One region of the Clostridium sp. TJA032 genome, then DNA from elsewhere that is predicted to be linked to it. Evidence: a T-box and tRNA genes for the amino acid it is inferred to sense, from the RefSeq annotation. Region 1 holds a T-box; the other regions hold tRNA genes.

Region 1 (3,292 bases):
ATCCAGAGTGGAATTTTGTTATTGTAAGCACTTCAGCAGTTTTAACTGGAGCTATTTTTGGAGATCATTGTTCTCCAATTTCAGATACTACAATACTTTCTTCTACAGGTGCAGGATGTGACCATATAGAACACGTTAGAACACAGATATGGTATTCTGTTTTTGTAGGAATTGTAACTGTTGTATTTGGTTATATTCCAGCTGGATTAGGGTTAAGTATTTTCATAATACTTCCATTATCTTTAGTAGCATTATTTGTACTAACTATGATATTTGGTAAAAAGGTAGATGAAAGAGTAGTTAGTAGCTAAATTTAAAAATAATAAGGAATAAAATCTTATTAAGATTTTATTCCTTATTTTTGTTTTATAAAAGTTTATTATATAAAAAATTATTAACTTTTTTTTTCTTCTTCTTTCTTTTGATATGGGAAAATAAGTCTATTAATTACAATAGCTATTATTACTCCAATAAAGGTATCAATGATTCTATTGAAAGCATATTCATAAGAACCAAGACCATTTAAGTTGGTCATTATTGCAAATACTACTATACATGAACTATTTATAGCTCCCTTACAATTAAACAGTATGCATAGGTATATTGCTAAAGTTGTACCAACTGCCGTTAAAAAGGCGTATATAAGAAAGTGTGTAAAAGAAAAGTAGTTACAAATTGTAGTTAGTATTAAGCCAACTATAGCACCTAAAAATGTTCCAAGCATTCTGTTTTTACCCATTTTATAAGAGTTTTCAACAGTATCTTGCATACACATCATAGAAGCTATACAGGCAAAAAATGCGCTAGAGCGACCTAATAAATGAAAAACTATTATGCATGTAAATACAGCAAGAGAAGTTTTTAGGTTTCTAGCGCCTATAGTTTGCAGGTTAAATTTAAACAAACAATTTCCTCCTATAAATTTTAGTGTTTTTATTTCCCTCAAAATTAATTATATCTTTTTTATATTTTTTTCTATTTCAGATATCTTATTTTCAACATTTTCTAAATCACTTTTTACTTTATTTTCATATTTATATATATACTTATTTATTAATAGAGCTATTATTATACCTATAAAGGTATCTATGATTCTATCTATGGCATAAGCATAAGGTGCTTTACCATGTAAATTAGTCATAATAGCTATTAATACTATACAGGCTATAGAAACAGAACCTTTTTTGTTAAAGGCATTGAGTAAATATATTGTTACAACTATACCTATTCCTGTTATTATTCCAGGAAATTTTATTAACCTAAGGTTTAAGGCTAAAAATGTTAGAGTAAGACCAACTAATCCTCCTGTTATAGTCCCAATCATTCTGCTTTTTCCCATTTTATAAGAGTTTTCAACTGTATCTTTCATACATATTACAGCAGCAATACAAGCATAAAATGGATATTCCCTATGTATTAATTCAAATAAGCCTATACATAAAGTTACAGCTAAAGCGGTCTTTAAATTTCTTGCACCTACTTTAGGCAGAGTTAAGCCTTTCATTAAAATAATACCTCCCTGACAAATTATGATTATTTATAGATAGTATATAACATTTTTATATTAATACAAATTATGTCTTTAAAAGAATTTTAAAGAATTATAAAATAAAAACGATTGACATTAATACAAAATTAATCATATAATTAAAATTAAGTAATAAATGCAATGAAGAGAAGAGTAATAAGGAAATAATACATAAAAAGAGAGCTGGGGTAGGTGAAAGCCAGAGGTATTAATCTTTATGAAGATGGACTTGGAGCAGACTTTTTGAGAATTTTTATTTTAGAAAAGTACGGGAGCAACCGTTACATTGCAGAGTAATAAAATAAGTTAAACTTAGGAGTTACTTGACGAGATATTTATGGCGACATAAGTATGAATTAGAGTGGTATCGCGTAATTAACGCCTCTATGGGATTATCCATAGAGGCTTTTTATATTTTAGAAATTTTTGGAAACAATAATAAGTAATAATTTAAGGAGGAAAAAATAATGTGTAAAAAACCATATTATATTACAACGCCTATTTATTATCCATCAACAAACCTACACATAGGTAACACTTATACAACTGTAGCAGCTGATGCTATAGCTAGATTTAAAAGACTTACAGGTCATGAAGTAATGTTCTTAACAGGAACTGATGAGCATGGTCAAAAAATAGAAAGAATAGCTAATGAAAAAGGAATTACTCCAAAGGAACATGTTGACGAAATAGTTGCAGGTATTAAAGACCTTTGGAAAATGATGAATATAAATTATGATAAATTTATAAGAACAACTGATGATTATCATGTTAAAGCAGTTCAAAAGATATTTAAAAAATTATATGACCAAGGCGACATATATAAAGATTCTTATGAAGGACTTTATTGCACTCCATGTGAATCATTTTGGACAGAAACTCAATTAGTAAATGGTAATTGTCCAGACTGTGGAAGACCAGTTGAAAAAGCTAAAGAGGAAGCTTATTTCTTTAAAATGAGTAAATATGCTGATAGATTAATTAAGTATATAGAAGAACATCCAGAGTTTATTCAACCAGAATCAAGAAAAAATGAGATGTTAAATAACTTCTTAAAACCAGGCTTACAAGACCTTTGTGTTTCAAGAACAAGTTTTACTTGGGGAATTCCTGTAAGTTTTGATGAAAAACATGTTATATATGTTTGGATAGATGCATTATCAAACTACATAACTGCTCTAGGATATGGTCAAGAAAATCAAGAGTTATTTAAAAAGTTCTGGCCAGCTGATGTTCATTTAATAGGAAAAGATATTTTAAGATTCCATACAATTTATTGGCCAATAATGTTAATGGCTTTAGGTTTAGAGTTACCTAAACAAGTATTTGGTCATGGATGGTTACTTGTTGATGGAGGAAAAATGTCAAAGTCAAAGGGAAATGTTGTTGACCCAGTAGTTTTAGTTAATATGTTTGGTGCTGATGCTGTAAGATATTACTTATTAAGAGAAATACCATTTGGTTCAGATGGATTATTTAATAATGAAATATTCATAAAGAAAGTAAATACAGATTTAGCTAATGATTTAGGAAACTTATTATCAAGAACTATAGCTATGGTTTATAAATATTTTGATGGAGTTATTCAAGCACCAACATGTAAAGAACCTATTGATGATGAATTAATAAATTTAGCATTAGCTACTCCAGGAAAAGTTGAATCTAGTATAGAAGCATTAAAAATTCCAGAAGCTTTAGAAAGTATATGGACTTTAATTGGAAGAGCTAATAAATATATAGATGAAACAACACCTTGGATACTTG
Region 2 (3,292 bases), on a different contig from region 1:
CATCAGTATCATCACTTGTCCAAGTTTGTGGCATATAATAAAGTATTCCAGGGTCAAATCTTCCCCCTCCTCCAGAACAACTTTCAAATAATATATTTGGAAATCTACTTGTTATTTCTTCCATCACCCTATATAAACCTAAAATATATCTGTGTGCTGTTTCTCTCTGTCTTTCTGAAGGTAACCCTAAAGAACCAACCTCAGTCATATTTCTATTCATATCCCACTTAACATAAGATATATTAGCACTTTCAAGAACATTACTTATAGCTTCTATTATATAGTCGCAAACTTCTTTTCTTGATAAATCTAGTATTAATTGATTTCTAGCTTTAGACCTATCTCTTCCTTTAATGTGAATACACCAATTAGGATGTTCTTCATATAGTTTGCTTAATGGTGAAATCATTTCAGGCTCAACCCATAATCCAAAATCTAATCCCATTTTATTTATATCACTAGCTAAATTTTTAAGACCACCCTTTAGCTTATTCTCATTCACAAACCAATCTCCTAAAGAGCTTTTATCATCATTTCTATTTCCAAACCATCCATCATCTAAAACAAATAATTCTATTCCTAAAGTTGAAGCTTCCTTTGCTATTTCCTTTATTTTAATTTCATCAAAATCAAAATAAGTAGCTTCCCAATTATTTATAAGTATAGGTCTTAATTTATCTCTAAACTTACCTCTACATAGTCTATTTCTATAAAGATTATGGTAAATTTGAGACATTTTATTAAATCCTTCTGATGAATAAACTAAAACTACTTCAGGTGCTTGAAATTCTTCTCCATTTTCAAGTAACCACTTAAAATCAAAAGGATTTATTCCTATTTGAACCCTTGAATTTCTATACATATCAACTTCTACATTACCTAAAAAATTTCCACTATAAATTAAACTAAATCCATAAACTTCTCCATAATTTTCATTAGCCTCCTTAGTACATAAAGCTATAAAAGGATTTTGTCCATGGCTACTTGCTCCTCTTCTACTCTCAACAGATTGACTACCACTTCTTAAAGAACTTCTAATAATATGTCTCTCTCTTCCCCAGGCGCCAGAAAGTTGTATTAAATCAAAATCCTCAGATTTAAAATCTAAATTAACACTTAAAACCCTCTCAATATTTACATCATCATCACTATTATTTATAATTTTTAAACTTCTTGTAATAGCGTCAAATTCTTCAAAAACATTATAAGTTAAAATAACTTCTATTTTTTTTAAAGAATCTACTAAATTAACCTCTAAAGTAGTAGCTTCATTATCATTTTCAATATAAACATGAGGTAAGGAGTTAATTTTTTTCTTTCCTTTATATATTTTGTGTGATTTATATCTTAAGTCTGTTGCTGAAGTTCCATCCTCATATTGAAATTCTAAGCTAGGACTTCTTAAATCTGTTGCACCAAAGGTTGCACATTCTTGAGAAGTTAACTCTAACTGAAATCCATTTCCTCCTTCTGTTTCAGCACAAAAGCTTCCAAAAGCTTTCCTTCTAAAAAAATACTCTAAATTATCACTTTTAATTTTTCTTCCCCAATAAAGATGACTTAAATGTCCTGTTTCCGTAATTTTAAATATATAACTTGTACTTTTTGTTTTTAAATGAAATGTTTTAAAATCATTATTATAATTTATTCCCATAGTTCTCATAAAGTTATTATTAACTCCTCCCCTTATATTCATATAATCACAATTTATATAAAACACTAAAAATAATAAAACTTTAATTAATAATTAACATTCAATAATTATATACATTTAAATAATTCTATTTTTAGTATAATAATACAAATTTATCCTTTAACAAAATTATATTATTATTTTTCTATAAATTAAAGCTATTATCATATTTTCATATATTAATTTTTATATAAATATATTTTTAAATACCTTAAATTAAAAATAAAAAAAGTTCTACTTAAAAAGTAGAACTTTTCTATGGTTGCGGGAGCAGGACTTGAACCTACGACCTTCGGGTTATGAGCCCGACGAGCTACCAACTGCTCCATCCCGCGTCATTATTTTTTAATTTATTCTAAGTATATACCTATTTTTATGATAAGTCAAATATTATTAATGAATTTTAAAATTAAAATAATAAAAATCTCTTCTTATTTATTTAAAAGCTTATTTTTTATTAAATTACAAGTTAACATTTTTATGTAAACATAATATCCTATAGCTCCACTTAAAGTATTAAATATAATATCATTAACCTCAAAAAATCTTTGTGTATTTGGAAAAATTAAAGATATTATAATTTGTGTACATTCTATAAATAAAGAAGTAAAAAAACAAAATTTTAAAATTGATTTTAAAGAAGGAATTTTTTCTCCCTTGACTAAAATATATTTATTATCATCTAGTTTTTTTAAAAAATTCTTTACTTTTCTTATCAAATTACCTCCAAAAATCAAGTCATTCTCATTTTTATTATAAAAATAGCATAGAAAAAATGCTAAAGGACTTAACATAATTAAATTTCCTAATATTTGATATAAAAGACCATATAATCCATTATAATAATAAATCTCTTTTAAACTTTTTAATGGATTTAACCACATTTGTGGAGGATTATAAACTAAATTTTTTCCCCAAGCTATAGTTAAAGGAAAATAAACTTTAGATGCTACTCCTATTAAATATATACAAAATAAATAAAAAAATATTTCTTCCTTAGAAAAATATTTTTCTAAAATAATATTCTCATTACTCTCTTTACTTAATTTAAATATTATTAAATATAAAGAAAAGACTAAAACTCCTACTACAAAAAAAACATTTTGAGAAATAATTATCATAAAATTCTCCTATTATTACTTTTCATATTAAAATTTAATAATTATATTTTATAAAAATTTTTAACTAAAATTCTAAAATCTTTATTAATTATATCCAATTTTAATTTTTTAAATCAATTTCAATAATAAATAAGCCATATCAAATTTTTATTCTTAATATCATGACAATATTTAACTTAAATTAAATATTGTCATAATATTTTACAAAATAAATTGATATAGCTCTATACTAATCTTCTTTTTTATTTTCTAATTTTTCTTCGTTATTTTCTAAATCTTTAGTAAATATATGCTCTTTAACTACTACTTCTTTTAAATAATCAATAAACCCATCTCTAAGTTCAGGTCTTCTTAAAGCATATTCAACAGTAGCTTCTAAAAATCCTAACTTATCTCCAACATCATACCTTCTTCCTTCAAAATCATAAGCATACATAGCTTCTTCTCCCATAAGCTCTAAAAGGGCATCAGTTAATTG
Region 3 (3,292 bases), on a different contig from region 1:
CAATAGATATAGAAGGTAAGATATTTGCAATACTTTCTTCTTTTAATATTCTTCTATCTATGTTTTTTTGTATAATAACCTCTGTATTTATATTGTAAGTTCCACTTTTAGCACTTCTTTTAAAATCCTCTGCCATTTTTTTAAGTTCTGAATTTAGAAATTTTAGTTCTTTATCATCCTTATTTTTTAAAGATGGAACCCATTCACTTTCTTTAAAAGCTTTTAAAAGATGTTCATACTTCTTCTTAACCCTAATATTATAGTTAAATCCTACAAATATAAGAAGTAAAATTAAAATTATCCCAACATAACCTAAAATATTTTGCGTTAAAAAAGATTGTAATATATTACTTATAGTATTCATTATAAAAAATCTCCTCCCTACTTATATAATCTTTATAGAATATATGATTTAAAATAGGCATTTATAATGACTTTTCATAATAAATAAATAAAATATCACAATCTACTGTATTTTAAATTTATGTAAAAACTCTATATAAAAAAATAAAGGCTGAAGAAATTCTTCTTCAACCAAATCCAAAATAAATACTACCACGCTATAAGTATTTACTATATGTAGACATTATCATATTCTGGTTAAAAATTCAATAAAATCTACATATTTTTTCTTTATTCTCTATGTTTTAAACACATATTGCATAAATACACAAAAATTTATAGTTGATTATAAATTAAAAGAAAGATATAAAATTCTTTAACTAAATTTCACTAAATTCTTCTTTCCACAATGCTAGTTCCTCTAAATTTTCATCAATTAAAGAATCCTTTATATACTTAACCTTATTTCCTTCAACTTTTCTATACCGTGTTTCACATAACTTAACTAAAAACTTTATTATCCCTTCATAGCATCTTATAAGATTTCCTATTTTATAGCTTCTCTTTTCAATATTACAATCACCATAAATTAATCTGCTACTTTGTATCATAGGAATATAATCTCTAAATCTTTCCTCAACATCTTCTCCTAGATTAGTAGCTGAACATATTAACTTATAAATTTTAATCAACTTTAATTTATCTTCCTTTGCAAGAGAATATATATCCTTCATCTCATCTCTTGCACATTGTATCTCCATAGCTTCTTCATCTAAGTTTTTATTTATTTTATTTATCTTGAAAATCTTAACAAAAGGATTTTTTAAATTTTTTACAATAGACTTTTCATCATAATCTATCAGTAGTAAGTCTTTAATAGGTCGTATATTATAATCCTTTATTATATATTCACTACTGACTTCTTCTCCTAAAGTAGCTTTTATACTTTGTCTCTCTAAAATACTCATATTCTTAGCATATTTAGGTACTAGTGTTTCTAATATATATATTTTTTCTTCATTTATTTTGTTAACTAAGTGCTTTATATCCCTATTTTCATTTTTTAGCTCTTCACAATATTTTTCTTTTTCAAAATAAAATAATTCTTGAAGTTCTAAAGCCCTATTATATGCCTCGTCAAAACCTTTGGTAAACATTTCTCCTCCTGAATAAAAAATTAAAATAATATACGTCCTTATATTTATTATATATCACAAAAGAGAAAGTTCTAAGTACTTATGCAAATTAAAATATAATAAATATCTAATTTCCTTGACTTTAATTATATATTAAAGTATAGTTAAAGAGTAGTAGATAAATTTTAATGACGCGGGATGGAGCAGTCGGTAGCTCGTCGGGCTCATAACCCGAAGGTCGTAGGTTCAAGTCCTGCTCCCGCAACCACAAAGGATTCTTTTAAGAATCCTTTTTTTTATTTAAAAAATAAAATAGTTCTAACAATTTAAATGTTAGAACTATTAAAATAAAATTATTTATCTAAATTTTTTAAATCTCTTCTTATATCTTTCTTTAATTCCTTGTATTGTTTTTTATATTCTATAGCTTCTTTTTTAAGTTCTCTTATCCACTTTTCAGCTATTTGCTCTTCATGAGTTTTAAAATGCTCATATTTTTTATATTTCTTTAAAGCTTCTTTTATTTTTTGATCTAATTCTTTAGTATCTATTAAATCATTTTTTTCAGAACCTGTTAATTCTTCATATTCTCTATAAACCTCATATAAGGCTTTCATAGCTTCTCTTTTAGCTTTATCACCCTTTAAGTTATTTAAAAGTCTTTTTAATATATCTTTATGCTCTCTTAACTCTTCATCTTCTCCTGAATCAGCTAAAGCAAGTAACATTTCTAATTTTTTCTTAGTATATTCTAATGTAACATCCTCTAAACCATCTTCTATTCCATATTGTTTAAGAAATCTTCTAAACTCTTTCATATCTGCTGCATCATTAAATGGTATATATTCTTCTACTTCAACATCAATTATTTCTTTGCTCATTTGTACTACCTCCTAAAGTAAATACAAATACTTAAGTTTCAATGTAGATTTAATCTACACTCAAGCTTTAGTACTTATATAATTATATAAATTATATTAATACTAGAAGCTTTACTTTTAAAGGATTGGAATCACTAGTTGATAATCTAACTAATTTACTTATTAAAAATCTTTAATATTTATATTTTTAACAGATAATTTTAAAAATAAATTAATAAAAAATAATAGTTTTATAACTTTTAAAATTAAGCCCTTAAAAGAATTTTAGAATTTTTATTCTTTGATTTAGTAAATACTAACTTAAGCAATATAGGAGTTAATATAGTGGTTAATACAACTACTATAACAATTGGTGCTAAAAACTCTTGAACCATAAGCCCCATAGCTATTCCTTTATTAGCAACTATAAGTGCAACTTCTCCCCTAGATACCATTCCTACTCCTATCTGAACAGCCTCTCTATTTTCATACTTACACATCTTAGCTCCAAAGGCACAGCCTAAAACCTTAGTTAATATCGCAACTATAAGAAGACATATGGTGAAGATAAATATTGCACTACTCATAGATGTTATCTTAACCTTTATTCCTATACTTGCAAAGAATATAGGTGATAAAAGCATATATGACAAGGTTTCAAACCTTGAAGTTAAATAAGTACTTCTTTCTGAATCAGAAAGTACAAGACCTGCTATAAAGGCTCCTGTTATATCTGCAACTCCAAAAAATTCTTCCGCTGAAAATGAAAGTAAAAGACAAAAAACAAAGGCTAAAATTACAAATCTTCTTAAATCTTTTTTATATCTTGCATCTAATTTTGCAAAGGCCCAATGGAATAAATATCCTAAAACAAATGATAAAACAAAGAATGAAATTATTTTAAATAAGACTAAAGCTATATTAATACTAGGGTCAGCTAAACTAGTTGTTATA

The links. A T-box is a leader RNA that pairs with one kind of tRNA and senses whether it is charged. The one in region 1 lies ahead of metG (methionine--tRNA ligase), so its partner is inferred to be a tRNA-Met.
Region 2: it has a tRNA-Met gene. The T-box ahead of metG (methionine--tRNA ligase) is inferred to sense a tRNA for this amino acid. The anticodon was not compared.
Region 3: it has a tRNA-Met gene. The T-box ahead of metG (methionine--tRNA ligase) is inferred to sense a tRNA for this amino acid. The anticodon was not compared.

The regions. Positions count from the first base shown of each region.
Region 1 is NZ_JBZEFB010000004.1:76,076-79,367, reverse strand. Features, by position in the region: gene AC4FRL_RS09805 (Na+/H+ antiporter NhaC family protein) at 1-311, shown strand, start outside; gene AC4FRL_RS09800 (FUSC family protein) at 395-904, opposite strand; gene AC4FRL_RS09795 (FUSC family protein) at 953-1,504, opposite strand; T-box leader at 1,661-1,917, shown strand; gene metG (methionine--tRNA ligase) at 1,996-3,292, shown strand, end outside.
Region 2 is NZ_JBZEFB010000002.1:57,007-60,298, forward strand. Features, by position in the region: gene AC4FRL_RS07400 (alpha-galactosidase) at 1-1,663, opposite strand, end outside; tRNA gene AC4FRL_RS07405 (tRNA-Met) at 1,953-2,028, opposite strand; gene AC4FRL_RS07410 (VanZ family protein) at 2,125-2,814, opposite strand; gene galU (UTP--glucose-1-phosphate uridylyltransferase GalU) at 3,044-3,292, opposite strand, start outside.
Region 3 is NZ_JBZEFB010000007.1:4,358-7,649, forward strand. Features, by position in the region: gene AC4FRL_RS11200 (synaptonemal complex protein 1) at 1-364, opposite strand, end outside; gene AC4FRL_RS11205 (hypothetical protein) at 723-1,499, opposite strand; tRNA gene AC4FRL_RS11210 (tRNA-Met) at 1,671-1,746, shown strand; gene AC4FRL_RS11215 (hypothetical protein) at 1,832-2,359, opposite strand; gene AC4FRL_RS11220 (cation:proton antiporter) at 2,605-3,292, opposite strand, start outside.